DNA from 3 places in the Kluyvera sp. 142486 genome. Region 1 is predicted to be linked to each of the others. Evidence: predicted binding sites of a transcription regulator. Region 1 holds the regulator's gene; each other region holds the start of a gene.
What was found. Region 1 encodes Fur, which represses iron uptake genes when iron is present. Its sites were predicted from a motif close to ATAATAATGAGAACNACTATCAA; they were not measured.
Positions count from the first base shown of each region.

Region 1 (5,615 bases):
AGTGGTGCATCTACCCGATGTACGACTTCACCCATTGCATCAGCGATGCGCTGGAAGGTATCACGCATTCCCTGTGTACGCTGGAGTTCCAGGACAACCGTCGTCTGTACGACTGGGTGCTGGATAACATCACCATTCCGGTTCACCCGCGCCAGTACGAATTCTCGCGCCTGAATCTGGAATACACCGTGATGTCCAAGCGTAAGCTGAACCAGCTGGTAATGGAAAAACACGTAGAAGGCTGGGATGACCCACGTATGCCGACCATCTCCGGTCTGCGTCGTCGTGGTTACACCGCCGCGTCCATCCGTGAGTTCTGTAAGCGCATCGGCGTCACCAAGCAGGACAACACCATTGAGATGGCTTCCCTGGAATCCTGCATTCGCGAAGATCTCAACGAAAACGCCCCGCGTGCGATGGCGGTTATCGACCCGGTTAAACTGGTTATCGAAAACTACCCGCAGGGCGAAAGCGAGTTGGTTTCTATGCCTAACCATCCGAATAAGCCGGAGATGGGTAGCCGTGAAGTGCCGTTTAGCGCTGAGATCTGGATCGACCGCGCGGACTTCCGTGAAGAAGCCAACAAGCAGTACAAGCGTCTGGTGATGGGTAAAGAAGTTCGTCTGCGTAACGCCTACGTGGTGAAAGCAGAGCGCGTAGAGAAAGATGCGGAAGGCAATATCACCACCATCTTCTGTACCTACGATGCCGACACTCTGAGCAAAGACCCAGCAGATGGCCGTAAAGTGAAGGGCGTGATTCACTGGGTTAGCGCAGCACATGCGCTGCCGGTTGAAATTCGTCTGTACGACCGTCTCTTCAGCGTGCCAAACCCAGGTGCCGCAGAAGACTTCCTGTCGGTGATGAACCCAGAGTCACTGGTTATCAAGCAGGGCTACGCTGAGCCTTCTCTGCAGGCCGCTGAGGCCGGTAAAGCGTTCCAGTTCGAGCGTGAGGGTTACTTCTGCCTCGACAGCCGTTATACCACCGCAGAGAAGCTGGTATTTAACCGCACCGTCGGTCTGCGTGATACCTGGGTAGGTTAATTCCTTACCCTGATAAAAACGCCGCGCTTGCGGCGTTTTTTTTCGCCTGCCGCCAGAGGTTCTCTTTCACTGAATGATAATGTTACTTTCGGATGAAAAATACGATCTCTTATAGTTTCGCGAAGCGAATTAATGCAATTATTCTACCTCTAAGTATCCCCGCGCTTTTAATCCCGCTTGTTACAAAAGTCTAATGTAAACGGTCTCATTCACATTTTTATCAGGCCCGGCAAGGCTTGGCGCGAAGATGTTGCAGTAACGCACCCTGTTACAAATGGAAACCAAATATGTGCGCTTTGTCATAATCCTGCACTCTCGTTGCGGAAAAGGATTGATAATTCGCGTCGCGAAAAATAGTCTGTAGGTGTAGTGAAACACAATTTCTTAGCAGTACCTTTTTATCAGTTTTATTTTTTTGCCTTCTGCTTTGCAGCGGCATTTTTAAAAGTCAAAGAGGATATAACTATGCGTACGTTTAGTGGCAAACGTAGTACGCTGGCGCTGGCTATCGCCGGTGTGACAGCAATGTCAGGCTTTATGATGACTCCGGAAGCAAAAGCAGAAGGCTTCATCGACGATTCTACACTGACCGGCGGCATCTATTACTGGCAGCGCGAACGTGACCGTAAAGACGTTACCGATCACGATAAATATAAAACCAACCTTTCTCACTCCACCTGGAATGCCAACCTCGACTTCCAGTCTGGCTATGCTGCCGACATGTTCGGTATTGATATTGCTGCGTTCACCGCGATTGAAATGGCGGAAGATAACGGCAGTGGTCACCCGAACGAAATTGCGTTCTCTTCTAAGAACAAAGGCTACAGCGAAGACTACAGCGGCGATAAGAGCGGTATCAGCCTGTACAAAGCGGCAGCTAAATTTAAATTAGGGCCAACATGGGCTCGCGCAGGTTACATCCAGCCAACCGGTCAAACGCTGCTGGCACCACACTGGAGCTTTATGCCTGGTACCTATCAGGGTGCTGAAGCCGGTGCTAACTTCGACTACGGCGATGCTGGCGCGCTGAGCTTCTCCTACATGTGGACGAACAACTACAAGGCGCCATGGCACCTTGAAATGGACAACTTCTATCAGAACGATAAGAAGACCAAAGTCGATTACCTGCACTCCATCGGTGCGAAATACGATTTCAAAAATGACCTCGTGCTGGAAGCCGCATTTGGTCAGGCGGAAGGCTATATCGATCAGTACTTCGCCAAAGGTAGCTACAAATTTGATATCCCTGGCGGCCCGCTGACCACCAGCTATCAGTTCTACGGTACGCGTGACAAGGTGAGCGATCACGGCGTCAACGATATCTATGACGGTACCGCGTGGCTGCAAGCGTTAACCTTCGGCTACAAGCTGCAAGAAGTGTTCGACTTCCGTCTGGAAGGGACCTGGGTTAAAGCAGAGGGTCAGCAGGGTTACTTCCTGCAGCGTATGACGCCAACCTACGCGTCCTCTAACGGTCGTCTGGATATCTGGTGGGATAACCGCTCTGACTTCAACGCCAACGGCGAAAAAGCGGTCTTCTTTGGCACCATGTATGATCTGAAAAACTGGGATCTGCCGGGTTGGGCGGTGGGTGCTTCTTACGTTTACGCATGGGATGCTAAGCCAGCGACCTGGCAGATGAGCCCGGACGAGTTCTACGACAAGAATAACAAGATCAAAGAGTCTGCCTACAGCCTCGATGTGGCCTACACCGTACAGGATGGCCGCGCAAAAGGCACGCTGTTCAAACTGCACTTCACTCAGTATGACAACCACTCCGATATTCCAAGCTGGGGCGGCGGTTACGGCAACATCTTCCAGGATGAGCGTGACGTGAAATTTATGGTTATCGCACCGTTCACTATTTTCTGATGCTAACGCGGCAGGGGGAGACCTCTGCCGCTGTTAAGAGGCTCATCGTATGAAAAAATTGATTATTGTTGCGCTGATGGCCGCTGGGTTAACCGCCTGTGCGCAATCACCTGCACCGAAGGAAGATAGCAAGCTGAAGGATGCCTACAGCGCCTGTATTAACACTGCAGAAGGCAACCCGGATAAAATTCAGGCCTGCCAGAGCGTGCTAAATGTGCTGAAGCAAGAGAAAGCGCACGAGCAGTTCGCAAACCAGGAAAGCGTGCGCGTTATTGATTACCAGAAATGCATTAACGCCAGAAAAATGGGTAATGACGAAGCGGTAGCGAAGAACTGCGATAAGATTTGGCAGGAAATTCGCAGCAACAACACGCCACAGAAATAAGCTTATGCTGACAACAAAAAACCGCTGCTTGCAGCGGTTTTTTTATGGATATCGTAAAGCAGGGCATAAAAAAACCAGCGCTTAGGCTGGTTTTCGAGACGCACACAGTACGCTTATTTTGCTACCGCGTCATGCGCGTGTTCATCTTCACGGCAGTCGCCTTCAGCGCAGTGACCGTAAAGATAAAGACTGTGGTTCGTTAAGCGGATACCGTGCTTCGACGCGATTTCACGCTGGCGAGCTTCAATGGAATCATCGCTGAACTCGATCACTTTGCCGCAGTCGAGGCAGATCAGGTGATCGTGGTGATGCTGTTGGGTCAGCTCGAAAACGGATTTACCGCCTTCAAAGTTGTGACGGGTGACGATACCGGCGTCATCAAACTGGTTCAATACGCGGTAAACCGTGGCTAAACCAATCTCTTCACCCATGTCGATCAGGCGTTTGTATAAGTCTTCCGCGCTGACATGGTGGTTATCCGGTTCCTGAAGGACTTCCAGAATCTTTAACCGTGGAAGTGTGACTTTCAGGCCAGCCTTCTTTAATGCGGTGTTATTGTCAGTCATGCGGAATCTGTCCTGTTGCTAAACGATTAACTTCCATCAGCGAAAGTATCACAGAGAATGCACCCGAATTAATGCGTCTCATTATAGAATGACCCTATTGAAATGAAAACAGCAAGAGCCGGGTAAACTAAGCTTTCAAAAACGAGGCTTCACCGACAAACTGACGATGAGACCGCGCTAAATCAGAAGATATTGTACAGGTATGCGCTCAAAAGTTAAAAAATTGTAGCTATTATTTTAATTGCTTTTACCTATTAATGCGGCACGATTTATCATCGTGCCGCAGGATAATCAGGCGTTTTTGATCTCATCCAGGTGCAGCTCTTCTGCAACCTGCTTAACCCATTTTTCAACGCGCTCGGCGGTCAGTTCTGGCTGACGGTCTTCATCGATAGCCAGACCCACAAAGTGGTCGTCATCTGCCAGACCTTTAGACGCTTCGAAATGGTAGCCCGCGGTCGGCCAGTGGCCTACGATAGTCGCGCCGCGTGGTTCAATGATGTCGCGAATGGTGCCCAGTGCGTCGCAGAAGTATTCCGCGTAGTCTTCCTGGTCGCCGCAGCCAAACAGCGCAACCAGCTTACCGTTGAAGTCCACTTCTTCTAGCGTAGGGAAGAAGTCATCCCAGTCGCACTGCGCTTCACCGTAGTACCAGGTTGGGATACCCAGCAGCAGAATGTCGAATGCTTCCAGATCTTCCTTGCTGCTCTTGGCAATGTCGTGAACGTCAGCGACATCTTTACCAAGCTGTTTTTGAATCATTTTTGCGATATTTTCGGTGTTCCCGGTATCGCTACCGAAAAAGATGCCAACGATTGCCATGAGTAAAATAACCTCTTGAAACTTAATGATATGGTGGTGGCTTATTGCCCACAGATAAGGGCAATCATAGCAGAACAGAGAGGTGCGCGGAAACCGCTATCGTGCCGGACTGCACACTCTGCTACATGAAAGCGTATTTTGGGGGATTTTTCAGACTTTCCCCTGTCCGTGCAGTTGGGCCAGTTGGCTCATCAGAATCTCTTCGATGAGTTCACTCCGGCTCATATCACGGGCAGTCGCCAGCTCGTTGAGTGCATCAACGGCTTCGTTGTTCAGCTTCAGCTCCACGCGCTTCAGACCGCGCACTTTGTCGCGTTTTAACTGATTACGCTTATTAATGCGCAGCTGTTCGTCACGCGAAAGCGGATTGGTTTTTGGTCTTCCCGGCCGACGCTCATTTGCGAACAAATCTAAGGTCGTACGGTCCGTTTGTTCTTTTGCCATGGTTCTGAGTGACTTCGGGGAAACAAGCTACCGGGCGGTGCCCGGTGCAGACAGCGCGCAATCATACATCAGTGGGGCCCACACGCCAACGACCACGGCCATTCTGGCGCGCGGTCGATGCATTTTTAATCACTCGGCGAGGTAGCGACGAATCGCTCGCAGCACCGCTTCCGGTTTTTCGGCATGAACCCAGTGGCCCGCGCCGGCAATAACATGCGCTTTTGCCTGCGGGAACTGAGCCAGCAGCGTGTCACGATAGGCTTCGGTCACGTACGGCGAATTGCCGCCAGGGATGAACAGGGCAGGGTGGTCCCAGGCCGGGATAGTCTCCCAGCCAACGATATGCGGGTACTGTTCCCACAGCACAGGCACGTTAAATCGCCAGGCACCGTCAACAAAGGATTTCAGCAGGAACTGAATCACGCCTTCTTCTTTAAGGTACTCGCGCATCACCGTGGCGGCCTGCTGGCGGGTTGCCAC
Region 1 covers NZ_JBKHUI010000004.1:269,179-274,793, reverse strand. Annotated here, with positions in the region: gene glnS (glutamine--tRNA ligase) at 1-1,046, shown strand, start outside; gene chiP (chitoporin ChiP) at 1,512-2,918, shown strand; gene chiQ (ChiQ/YbfN family lipoprotein) at 2,968-3,303, shown strand; gene fur (ferric iron uptake transcriptional regulator) at 3,417-3,869, opposite strand; gene fldA (flavodoxin FldA) at 4,161-4,691, opposite strand; gene ybfE (LexA regulated protein) at 4,842-5,135, opposite strand; gene ybfF (esterase) at 5,265-5,615, opposite strand, start outside.

Region 2 (5,615 bases), on a different contig from region 1:
GATAGTGATCCTGCATCCACAGCAGGCGGTTAACGATAGCCTCATGGCCGACCATCACCCCTTTAGGGCGGCCGGTTGAGCCTGAGGTAAAGATGATATAGGCCGTCTGTTCCGGCGTCGCCAGCGCGAGCGGTTGGTCATCGCCCGCCGCCAGCGGCGCGTTCAGGCACAGGCTGTCGATATTCGGGAAGCGGTGCAACTGATCGGCGGCGGTGATCAGCAAGGTCGGGCGCGCGTCTTCCAGCATCATTTGCAGGCGGTCGTCCGGGTAGCCGGTATCGAGCGGCAGCCAGGCCGCACCGGCCTCAACAATGGCGTGCAGCGCCAGCGTCAGGAATACCGAACGCGGCAATGCGACGGCGACGCTATCACCGGGCTTCACCCCGCGTTCACGCAGGATGTTTGCCAGCGCGACCACCTGCTGGCGCATCTCGCGGTAGGTGAAGCGATAGTTCGCGTCCACCAGCGCTACGGCATCCGGCGTTTTCGCCGCCTGCTCAGCCACCAGCGAACTGAGCGTGGCGCGCGGCAGGGATTTTTCGGTAGCGTTAATTTGCGCCAGACGCTGATATTCGTCAGGCGAAAGCAGTTCTGCATCGGCACACATCAGCGCTGGATTATCGGCGAACTGCTGTAAAAGTGCGGTTAAACGAGCGATATGCTGGTGCAACGTCGCTTCATCATAGCGCTGCTGGTTGGCTAGAATTTCCAGCGACAGGCCGCCCTCTTCATCGGGGAACAGCGCCAGCTCAAGATCGTTGACCGGCCCGGTGGCAAGCGTATGCGTTATTGCCTCAACGTCGGCGAAACCGAGACGATAATCAAACATCTTGACGTTAAATACCGGTCCGAACAGCGCTTCATCGCCTGCCGCTTTTCCGGCATCGCGCACAATCTGCTCTGCATCATAGCGCTGATGGCGGCGCATCTTTTTCAGTTGCCCGGAGAGGCGAGTGGCTAGCTCCGGCAAGGTTTCCTGACCGTTTAGCGTCACCCCCAGCGGCAGCACGTTAAGCACCGGCCCGGTGGCCGTTAGCGCGGCCGATCCCATGCGGCGCATAAAGATAAACCCGGCGGCATAATCGCTGCGCCCGCAAAGACGACCCAGCCAGAGTGCCACCAGCGCCAGCGCCAGGTCCGCGGGCTGGCACTGCGGAGCGGAGACGGTCAGGCGGGTAAACGCCCGACGGTCGGCGGTGAGCTTCAGCCGCCAGATAGCGGTGCTTTGCGCGCGACCCGGCAGCGGCGCAGAGGAGAGCGAGGTCGGAGACGGCAAGGCTTTACGCTGCTCGGCCCAGAAGGTTTTATCGCGCTGGAACGCCTCGCTGTCACGGTAGCGTTGATACTCGTCCACTACTTCGGTAAACGGTGTGAACGCTGGTTCCGGCAGCGTATCACCCGTGACCAGCGCCTGGTAAATCAGGCTTATCTGGCGCGTTATTGCCGGGAAGCTGAAGCCGTCTACCAGCAGATGATGGTAACGCTGATACCAGAACCACTGGTTTTCGCCCACGCGGAAAAGCTGATGGCAATAGAGCGGGTTGCCGCTGTCAACGCGGCTATTTTGCGAGAGGTCACGCTGCATCAGGGCCAGCGCCGCCTGCTGTGGGTCAGACTCACCGCGCAGGTCGTGGCACGCCGGTTCGGCAATCGCCATGCTTTCATCCAGCCACTGCCAGACTTCGCCGTTCTCTTCGCTAAAGCGCATGCGCAGCGTGTCGGCCTGATTCAGACCCATCACGATAGCGCGCGCCAGCAGGCCGCCGTCAATCTTCCCGTTCAGCTCAACGTAGTGCGCCACGCTCCAGGCGTTAGGTAATGTCGACAGCGCTTCCGCCATCCAGATCCCCGGTTGAGCGGCAATCAGCGGTAAACGCGGGCTCATGAGCGGCCTCCAGCGGCGGAGAAATGGTCAGGATAAAGCGTCGTCCAGTTATGGGTGAGCCAGGCGTTGCATGCCTCAAGTGGCTGCGGCTCGCAGACCACCGTCCAGCCTTCCGGCACTGAACACTGCTGGGGCCAGAGGCTGAACTGCCGTTGAGGATTTTGCAGAAGGTAAAACTGCCCTTGCGCCACGTCGAAGGGGTTACTGACTTGCATACCAAACTCCTGTCGTTAATCGCGCGTTGCCGCCTGGGGGTTCCAGAGCGTTATCAGCCCGGCGGTCAGCCCGCCGCGCCAGCAAAGCGCATCATGTCCGCCATCAACCTGATGCCAGAAAATCGGCTGCTGTGTGCGCTGTAACTGCGCCAAAAGCGCCTGGTTGGCGCGAAAAATAATCGGTTCACGGATGCCCGCTTCCAGCACAATCCGCAGCCCCTGCGGGTTCAACTCACCGCTTTCAAGCTGCTGTATAACTTCTCCGGTCTGCTGCCCGCCGCGATGCGGCCACCAGTACGAGCCCGACTGGCTAAGCACGCAGCCAAAGCGTTCCGGCCAATGCAGCCCGGCGTAAAGCGCAGAGAGACCGCCGAAGCTTTGCCCGGCAACGATCGTCCGGTCAGCGCGGTTGCTGAACGGCGCTATTGTCTGTACCTGCGGCAGCAATTCCTGCTGCACCGCCAGCCAGAAATCCGCATTGCAGGGCAGTTCGACGCTGCGGAGCGCGTTATCAATCACGTCAATCAGCAGATAGACCGCGGCGGGCAGTTTTTTGGCTTCGGTGAGCGAGGTTAACGCGGGCCATACCGGCATGCTTTCGGCCCAGAACTGGCCGTCGAGCAGCACCGCCAGCGGTCTCTCGGTTTCGTTGACGTCGCCGGTGGTAAAAATCCACACCCGACGCTGGTTACCCAGCCGTTCGCTTTGCCAGGTGATGCACTGCGGTTCGGGCCAGATTGTCGCAGGTGCAGACCAGCCGGGCTGTTCCGGGGCCTGCGGCATTTCCAGCGCGGAAACCGCATGGCCGCGCCCGCCCTTCCAGCTTTGTGGATTCAGCGGGTCAGAGATGGCCTGCGGCAACAGCTTGCGCCAGCCTTCGCGCAGCTTCTGACGATCGGGCTCGGCGGCGGTAAAAATGTCAGGGGAGAAATCATCGTCGCGCTCGCTGGGAGCAAAGCAGTAGCTGCCGCGCCAGGTGGATGGCAGCGTGGTTGTCCAGCGCCAGACGTCGGTATCGGGAACACGTTCAAGAGTCTGCGGGGCAGAGTTGTGGTGGTGATCGGTGACGCCGGTAATGTAAATCCATACCCGGCGAATAGGCGATGTAAGCGGGCCTCCAGCAGGGTCGCGCCACCAGAACGTGACACGATAATTATCATCAACCCGTTCATATTGTGGGCCTTTTATGGTTTCCCACCACGCATCACTTCCTGTTGCTAACTTTTCCACCACGTTAACCCCATGTTTCTTGTGGAATTTATTTTTACATCTTAAAATTTATTGATAATATTATTGATAACTATTTGCATTTGCAATAGCGTATTGCCGCGCACTTTCACATGCTTCTGGCATACAACCTTGCCGCGTCTCCCCTTTTGGGAATGGATCACGACGGGACGTTGGCGACGAAAAGCAGGACACACAATGAATAATAAAATCAAATCCCTGGCCTTCCTGGTCAACCTGGGTATTTATGGCGTTGCATCTCCGGCTTTTGCCGCCGAGACTACCAGCAATAAAGACGTCGACGGTGAAACCATGGTCGTGACCGCTGCCGAGCAGAACCTGCAGGCACCGGGCGTCTCCACCATCACCGCCGACGAAATTCGCAAGCGCCCACCGGCTCGCGATGTTTCTGAAATCATCCGTACCATGCCGGGCGTTAACCTGACCGGTAACTCCACCAGCGGCCAGCGCGGTAACAACCGCCAGATCGATATTCGCGGTATGGGTCCGGAAAACACCCTGATTCTGATCGACGGCAAGCCGGTCACCAGCCGTAACTCGGTCCGTCAGGGCTGGCGTGGCGAGCGTGATACCCGTGGCGACACCGGCTGGGTGCCGCCAGAAATGATTGAACGCATTGAAGTCCTGCGTGGCCCAGCGGCTGCTCGTTACGGTAACGGCGCGGCGGGCGGCGTGGTGAATATCATCACCAAAAAAGGCGGTGATGAGTGGCACGGTTCCTGGAACACCTATTTCAACGCACCGGAGCACAAAGAAGAAGGCTCCACCAAGCGTACTAACTTCAGCCTGACTGGCCCGATGGGCGAAGGTTTCAGCTTCCGCCTGTACGGTAACCTCGATAAAACGCAGGCCGATGCCTGGGACATCAACGATGGGCATCAGTCAGAGCGTACCAAGGCCTACGCCGATACGATGCCAGCCGGTCGTGAAGGGGTGGAAAACAAGGACATCAACGGCCAGCTGCGCTGGGACTTTGCCCCGATGCAGTCGCTGGAATTTGAAGCGGGCTACAGCCGTCAGGGCAACCTGTACGCTGGAGATACCCAGAACACCAATAACGACAACACCGGCAAAGGCCTGGTGAAAAAATACTACGGTAAAGAGACTAACCGTATGTATCGCCAGAACTATGCGCTGACCTGGAACGGCGGCTGGGATAACGGCATCACCACCAGCAACTGGGCACAGTACGAACACACCCGTAACTCCCGTCTTGGTGAAGGTCTGGCCGGTGGCCTGGAAGGGCTGTTTAACAGCGACCAGTTCAGCGATACGGATCTGGCTGATGTGACGCTGCACAGTGAAATCAACATTCCATTCGATTTCGTGGTGAATCAGAACCTGACACTGGGCACCGAGTGGAACCAGCAGCGTATGAAGGACTCCAGTTCCAACACGCAGACCTTTATGGGCGGTAATATTCCGGGCTACAGCAGCACCGACCGTAGCCCGTATTCTCAGGCGGAGATCTTCTCGCTGTTTGCTGAGAACAACATGGAAGTGACCGACAGTACCATGCTGACCCCGGCGCTGCGCTTCGATCACCACAGCGTCGTGGGTAACAACTGGAGCCCATCGCTGAACCTGTCTCAGGGCTTAGGCGATGACTTCACGCTGAAAATGGGCATTGCTCGTGCTTATAAAGCACCGAGCCTGTATCAGCTCAACCCGAACTACATTCTGTACAGCAAAGGCCAGGGCTGTTACGCCACCGGCGCAGCTACCGGCATTGGCTGTTACATGCTGGGTAACGATGACCTGAAGGCCGAGACCAGTATCAACAAAGAAATTGGTCTGGAGTTCAAACGTGACGGCTGGCTGGCGGGCGTGACCTGGTTCCGTAACGATTACCGCAACAAAATTGAAGCGGGTACCACTCCGCTGAGCCGCACCTCCATTACCAGCGGCACGACCACCACCTACACCGACATCTACCAGTGGGAAAATATTCCTAAAGCGGTGGTTGAAGGGCTGGAAGGGACGCTGAACGTTCCGGTAAGCGAGACGGTGAGCTGGACCAACAACATCACCTACATGCTGCAAAGTAAGAACAAAGAGACCGGCGAACGTCTGTCGATCATTCCTGAGTACACGCTGAACTCTACTCTGAGCTGGCAGGTTCGTCAGGATGTGTCGCTGCAGTCTACCTTTACCTGGTACGGCAAACAGCAGCCTAAGAAATATGACTACCAGGGCAAACCGGTTACTGGCACCTCCGCCTCAGAAGTCAGCCCGTACAGCATCGTGGGCCTGAGCGCGACCTGGGA
Region 2 covers NZ_JBKHUI010000002.1:12,706-18,320, forward strand. Annotated here, with positions in the region: gene entF (enterobactin non-ribosomal peptide synthetase EntF) at 1-1,885, opposite strand, end outside; gene ACLGE8_RS02325 (MbtH family protein) at 1,882-2,100, opposite strand; gene fes (enterochelin esterase) at 2,116-3,330, opposite strand; gene ACLGE8_RS02335 (TonB-dependent siderophore receptor) at 3,526-5,615, shown strand, end outside.
Region 2: fes (enterochelin esterase) is a predicted target of Fur. The motif match lies at 3,388-3,410, and genes of this name have one in related genera.

Region 3 (5,615 bases), on a different contig from region 1:
GCTGGCGCGCGGTACCTGCGGCGTGGGGTTTATCGGCCTGTGGCTGAACGCGCTGCTGCCGGAGCCGTCGCTGGTGGCGATTTATCTGCTGGGATTATGGGATGGTTTCTTTGCCTCGCTGGGCGTAACGGCGCTGCTGGCCGCGACGCCTGCGCTGGTGGGGCGTGAAAACCTGATGCAGGCCGGGGCGATCACCATGCTGACGGTGCGCCTGGGTTCGGTGATTTCGCCGATGGTCGGCGGCCTGCTGCTGGCTTCCGGTGGCGTGTCGTGGAACTACCTGCTGGCGGCGCTGGGTACTTTTATCACCACGTTGACGCTGCTGCGTTTACCGCAGCTGCCGCCACCGCCGCAGAAGCGCGAACATCCGTTCTCTTCCCTGGTGGCCGGGTTCCGTTTTCTGCTCGGTAGCCCGCTGATTGGCGGCATTGCGCTGCTGGGCGGGCTGGTGACGATGGCCAGCGCCGTGCGCGTGCTTTATCCCGCGCTGGCGCAGGGCTGGCAGATGTCGGCGGCACAGATTGGCCTGCTGTATGCGGCTATCCCACTGGGGGCGGCTTTTGGTGCGCTCACCAGCGGAAGGCTAGCGCAGAACGAGCGTCCGGGCTGGATCATGCTGCTGGCGACGGTTGGCGCGTTTGTGGCGATCGGGCTGTTTGCCATGATGCCGCACTGGGCGTTGGGGATGGTCTGTCTGGCGCTGTTTGGCTGGCTGAGCGCCATCAGTTCGCTGCTGCAATATACCTTGATTCAGACCCAGACGCCGGAAGCGATGCTCGGGCGCATTAACGGGCTGTGGACGGCGCAGAACGTCACCGGTGATGCCATCGGCGCGGCGCTGCTCGGCGGGCTGGGGGCGATGTTGACCCCGGTGGCGTCGGCAAGCGTGAGCGGCTGGGGGCTGGCGATGGTTGGTGGGATTTTGCTGTTGGTGCTGGGCGAGTTGCGACGGTTCCGGCGCGAGATCCCGGAGTCGGCGTAAACGCTTCGTCCGGGATGCCGGATGGCGGCTTCGCCTTATCCGGCCTACTGAAACCGTGTAGCCCGGCCAGGCGAAGCGCCGCCGGGAACGGCTCGGAGCTTAACCAAACAGCGCCGACAACCGTGCTAACACTCGCGTCGCACTGTAATAATCAAGGCGGAACGTCTCGGTGCCTAACGCGTAAACCTGTTTCTCTTTTACCGCGGGCAGGTGCGCCAGCAGCGGGTTGGCGTAGATCGCGTCCACGTCTTTCTGGTCACCGGCGAACAGGAACAGGCTGTTACCGTTCAGACCGGTTGCCAGGTTTTCACCGCCAAGCTGGATGATGTCGTGGCGTTTACCCTGGCTTTGGCTGGCGTGCAGACCTTCCGGCAGCGTAGCAAGGGTAAAGCCGAGCTGGGAGAGGAATTGCCCCTGCGCGGACTCGCTGGTCCACAGGTTGGCGCTATGCGCGGCGGCGGTATAGACCAGCGCGCTTACCGGCTGCGGCGGCAGTTTCATCTGCTGTTTCACCGTCGCCAGTTGCTTATCAAACTCGGCTATACGCGCGGCAGCCTGCTTCTCCTGCCCGGTAATGGTACCAAGCTGGGTTAACAGCGCCTGCCAGCTTTTATCGTCGTAGTTAACGATAAGCGTTGGGGCGATGGTGGAGAGCTGGTCGTACAGCGCCAGCGCGGAGTCGCCGCCGGTAGCGCTAATCAGGATCAGGTCCGGCATTTGTGCGGCGACGGCTTCAGCGCTTGGTTCGCCGATATAAAGACGGGATACCTTACGCGCTTTTGCGACGTCGCCCCACTGGCGCAGGAAGCCCTGATCATCGGCTACGCGGTTATTAGGTGTAGTCGCGCCGCTAGCAATCACCGGCGCATCAATCGCCAGCAGAGAACCGGTGAGGGTGACGCTGGTGGAAACGATGCGCGTCGGCTTGTGCTCCAGCGTGTGGACGCCGTGGCTGTCGCTAATCTGGCGCGGCCATTCGGCTGCCTGGGCTGAGGATATTCCTAAAACACTGAAACCGGCGATGAGCGCGACGGTGCGCCATAAAGCGGAGAAATTCACGAATAAGCATCCTGATTGTTATTGGTTAATGCTTCTCATTTTCAACTATTGTTCGCGCTGGATGCAAGCCCTCTTCCATCGTCGGGGCAGGGCAATATCAGGGCTACGCGCTTTTTATTAAGCACAAGATGCTGCTTAGCGCTGTTGACATACGAGGCGTTTACTTTTAGGTTACCCAACCAAAATATAAATGATAATTATTCGTAATATCTTTATCGTTTTTGGAGGATGATATGGAAACGTCACTTGCTGCGGATACACAAGAACAACACCACCAGGCTACGCTCTCGGCCGATAGCTTTTTCTTTATGTCGCCGTTCCGTAGTTTTACCACCTCGGGCTGCTTTCAGCGCTTCACCTGCCCGGCTGAAGGCGGCGATGCGCCAGATAGCGCATTCCAGCAGGGGCTAGCCTCGGCGTTTGCCGCAGCCAAAGCCGCCGGGATTGCCAATCCGGTGATGGTCGGTGCCATCCCGTTCGACACCACGCAGCCTTCCGCGCTGTATATCCCTGAACGCTGTGACGCGTTTTCGCGTACCGCAAAGCAACACTCTTCCCGCTATCACGCCTCGCGCGATCCGCTGGCGGTTGTGGCGCGCCGTGAAATCCCCGAAAGCCCGCTGTTCCTCGATATGGTAGCCCGCGCGGCGGCGCTGACTGCGACCCCGCAGGTCAATAAAGTGGTGCTTTCCCGCCTGATTGATATTGAAGCCGAGCAGACGCTGGACAGCGGCGCGCTGCTGGAGCGTCTGGTGGCGCAAAACCCGGCGAGCTTTAACTTTCACGTGCCGCTGCCGGATGGCGGCGTGCTGCTGGGCGCGAGCCCGGAACTGCTGCTGCGTAAAGAAGGGGCGATGTTCCATTCTCTGCCGCTGGCGGGCTCCGCGCGCCGTCAGCCGGACGACATGCTGGATCGCGAAGCGGGTAATCGCCTGCTGGCTTCAGAAAAAGACCGTCACGAGCATGAGTTGGTGACCCAGTCGATGAAAAAGACGCTGGCACCGCGCAGCCTGCAGCTTACGCTGCCGAGCACGCCGCAGTTGATCACCACGCCAACCTTGTGGCACCTCGCGACGCCAATTGAAGGCCAGGCCAAAGCGGAAGAAAACGCACTGACGCTGGCCTGCCTGCTGCACCCAACGCCGGCGTTGAGCGGTTTCCCGCATCAGGCGGCGAAGCAGCTGATTGCTGAACTGGAGCCGTTCGAGCGAGACCTGTTCGGCGGCATTGTCGGCTGGTGTGACGCCGAAGGTAACGGCGAGTGGGTAGTGACTATCCGCTGCGCGCGCGTTAAAGCCAATAGCGTGCGTCTGTTTGCCGGGGCGGGCATTGTGCCGGCGTCATCGCCGGAGTCCGAGTGGCGTGAAACCGGCGTCAAACTTTCGACCATGCTAAATGTTTTCGGCCTGCATTAAGAGCCTATCCCATTAGGCTATTTTATTCGCCATTTTGGCGCCGGGCAGTGCTCGAAATCCTCACGTACTATGTGTACGTTCCGGTTTCTGCACGCTGTCCGATGTCAAACTGGCTTCAACAATTACGCCTACAGGGATAGGCGGCAAGGAATCAGAATGACCGTGGAATTTACCCGCTGGCCGGATGCGCTGGCGGCGCGCTACCGCGAAAAAGGCTACTGGCAGGATCTGCCGCTCACCGAAATGCTGACCCGCCACGCGGACAGCGACGCGGTTGCGGTGATTGATGGCGACCATCAGATTAGCTATCGCCAGCTGAATCATTACGTCGATAACCTGGCGGCTTCGTTGCAGCACAAAGGCCTTAAGCGTGGCGAAACCGCGCTGGTGCAGTTGGGCAATATCGTCGAGTTTTACATCACGCTGTTTGCGCTGCTGAAACTGGGCGTGGCGCCGGTGAACGCGCTGTTCAGCCATCAGCGCAGCGAGCTGAACGCCTACGCCGAGCAGATTGCCCCGGCGGCGCTGATTGCTGACCGTTCGCATACGTTGTTTAGTGACGATAGTTTCCTCAACGCGTTTTGCGAACAACATCGCTCCCTGCGCATGGTGCTGCTGCGCAAAGGCGAGGGTGAACACGCGCTGGAAGCGGCGATTGCGCGTCCGGCCGTTGATTTTACCCCAACGCCCACCGCCGCCGACGAAGTGGCCTTTTTTCAGCTTTCCGGCGGCAGTACCGGCACGCCGAAGCTTATCCCCCGCACCCACAACGACTATTACTACAGCATTCGCCGCAGTAATGAGATTTGCCGCTTTGATGCGCAGACGCGCTATCTGTGCGCGATCCCGTCGGCGCATAACTACGCCATGAGCTCGCCTGGTGCGCTGGGTGTGTTCCTGGCGCAAGGCACGGTGGTGCTGGCGGCTGACCCAAGCGCCACGCTTTGCTTCCCGTTGATTGAAAAGCATCAGGTCAACGTGGCGGCGCTGGTGCCGCCTGCGGTCAGCCTGTGGTTGCAGGCGATTACCGAGTGGGGGAGCAACGCCCAGCTACGTTCGCTGACGCTGCTCCAGGTGGGCGGCGCGCGTCTGTCTGCGACCCTGGCGGCACGTATTCCGGCGGAGATTGGCTGCCAGCTGCAGCAGGTCTTCGGCATGGCGGAAGGGCTGGTGAACTACACCCGTCTGGACGATGCAGAGGAGAAGATCCTCAACACCCAGGGCTACCCGATGTGCCCGGACGACGAAGTGTGGGTGGCGGATGCCGACGGCAACCCGCTGCCGCGCGGTGAAGTGGGTCGCCTGATGACTCGTGGCCCGTACACCTTCCGCGGCTACTACAAGAGCCCGCAGCATAACGCCAGCGCCTTTGATGCCGACGGCTTTTATTGCTCGGGCGATCTTATCTCCATCGACGAAGATGGCTACATCACCGTGGAAGGGCGCGAGAAAGATCAGATTAACCGCGGCGGCGAGAAGATTGCCGCCGAAGAGATCGAGAACCTGCTGCTGCGTCATGACGCGGTGGTCTACGCGGCCTTGGTGAGCATGGAAGACAGCCTGCTCGGCGAGAAAAGCTGCGCCTATCTGGTGGTGAAAGAACCCCTGCGCGCCGTGGCCGTCCGCCGTTTCCTGCGCGAGCAGGGCGTGGCCGAATTTAAACTGCCTGACCGCGTCGAGTGCGTAGATGAACTGCCGCTGACCCACGTCGGGAAAGTCGATAAAAAACAATTACGTCAGTGGCTAGCGAGCCGCTCGCAGGGCTGAAGGAGAGAACAACATGGCGATTCCAAAACTACAGGGCTACGCGCTGCCAACCGCGCTGGATCTTCCCGAGAACAAGGTTAACTGGGCGTTTGAACCCTCGCGCGCCGCGCTGTTGATCCACGATATGCAGGAGTATTTCCTCAACTTCTGGGGCGACGATAGCGAAATGATGGAGACCGTGGTGGCGAACATTGCCGCGCTGCGTGATTTCTGTAAGAAAAACGGCATTCCGGTGTACTACACCGCCCAGCCGAAAGAGCAGAGCGATGAAGACCGCGCGCTGCTGAACGATATGTGGGGGCCGGGGCTGACCCGTTCACCGGAGCAGCAGCAGGTGATTGCGGCGCTGGCGCCAGATACGCAGGATACCGTGCTGGTGAAGTGGCGCTACA
Region 3 covers NZ_JBKHUI010000002.1:1,823-7,437, reverse strand. Annotated here, with positions in the region: gene entS (enterobactin transporter EntS) at 1-982, shown strand, start outside; gene fepB (Fe2+-enterobactin ABC transporter substrate-binding protein) at 1,082-2,041, opposite strand; gene entC (isochorismate synthase EntC) at 2,275-3,456, shown strand; gene entE ((2,3-dihydroxybenzoyl)adenylate synthase EntE) at 3,613-5,223, shown strand; gene ACLGE8_RS02280 (isochorismatase family protein) at 5,237-5,615, shown strand, end outside.
Region 3: fepB (Fe2+-enterobactin ABC transporter substrate-binding protein) is a predicted target of Fur. The motif match lies at 2,226-2,248, and genes of this name have one in related genera.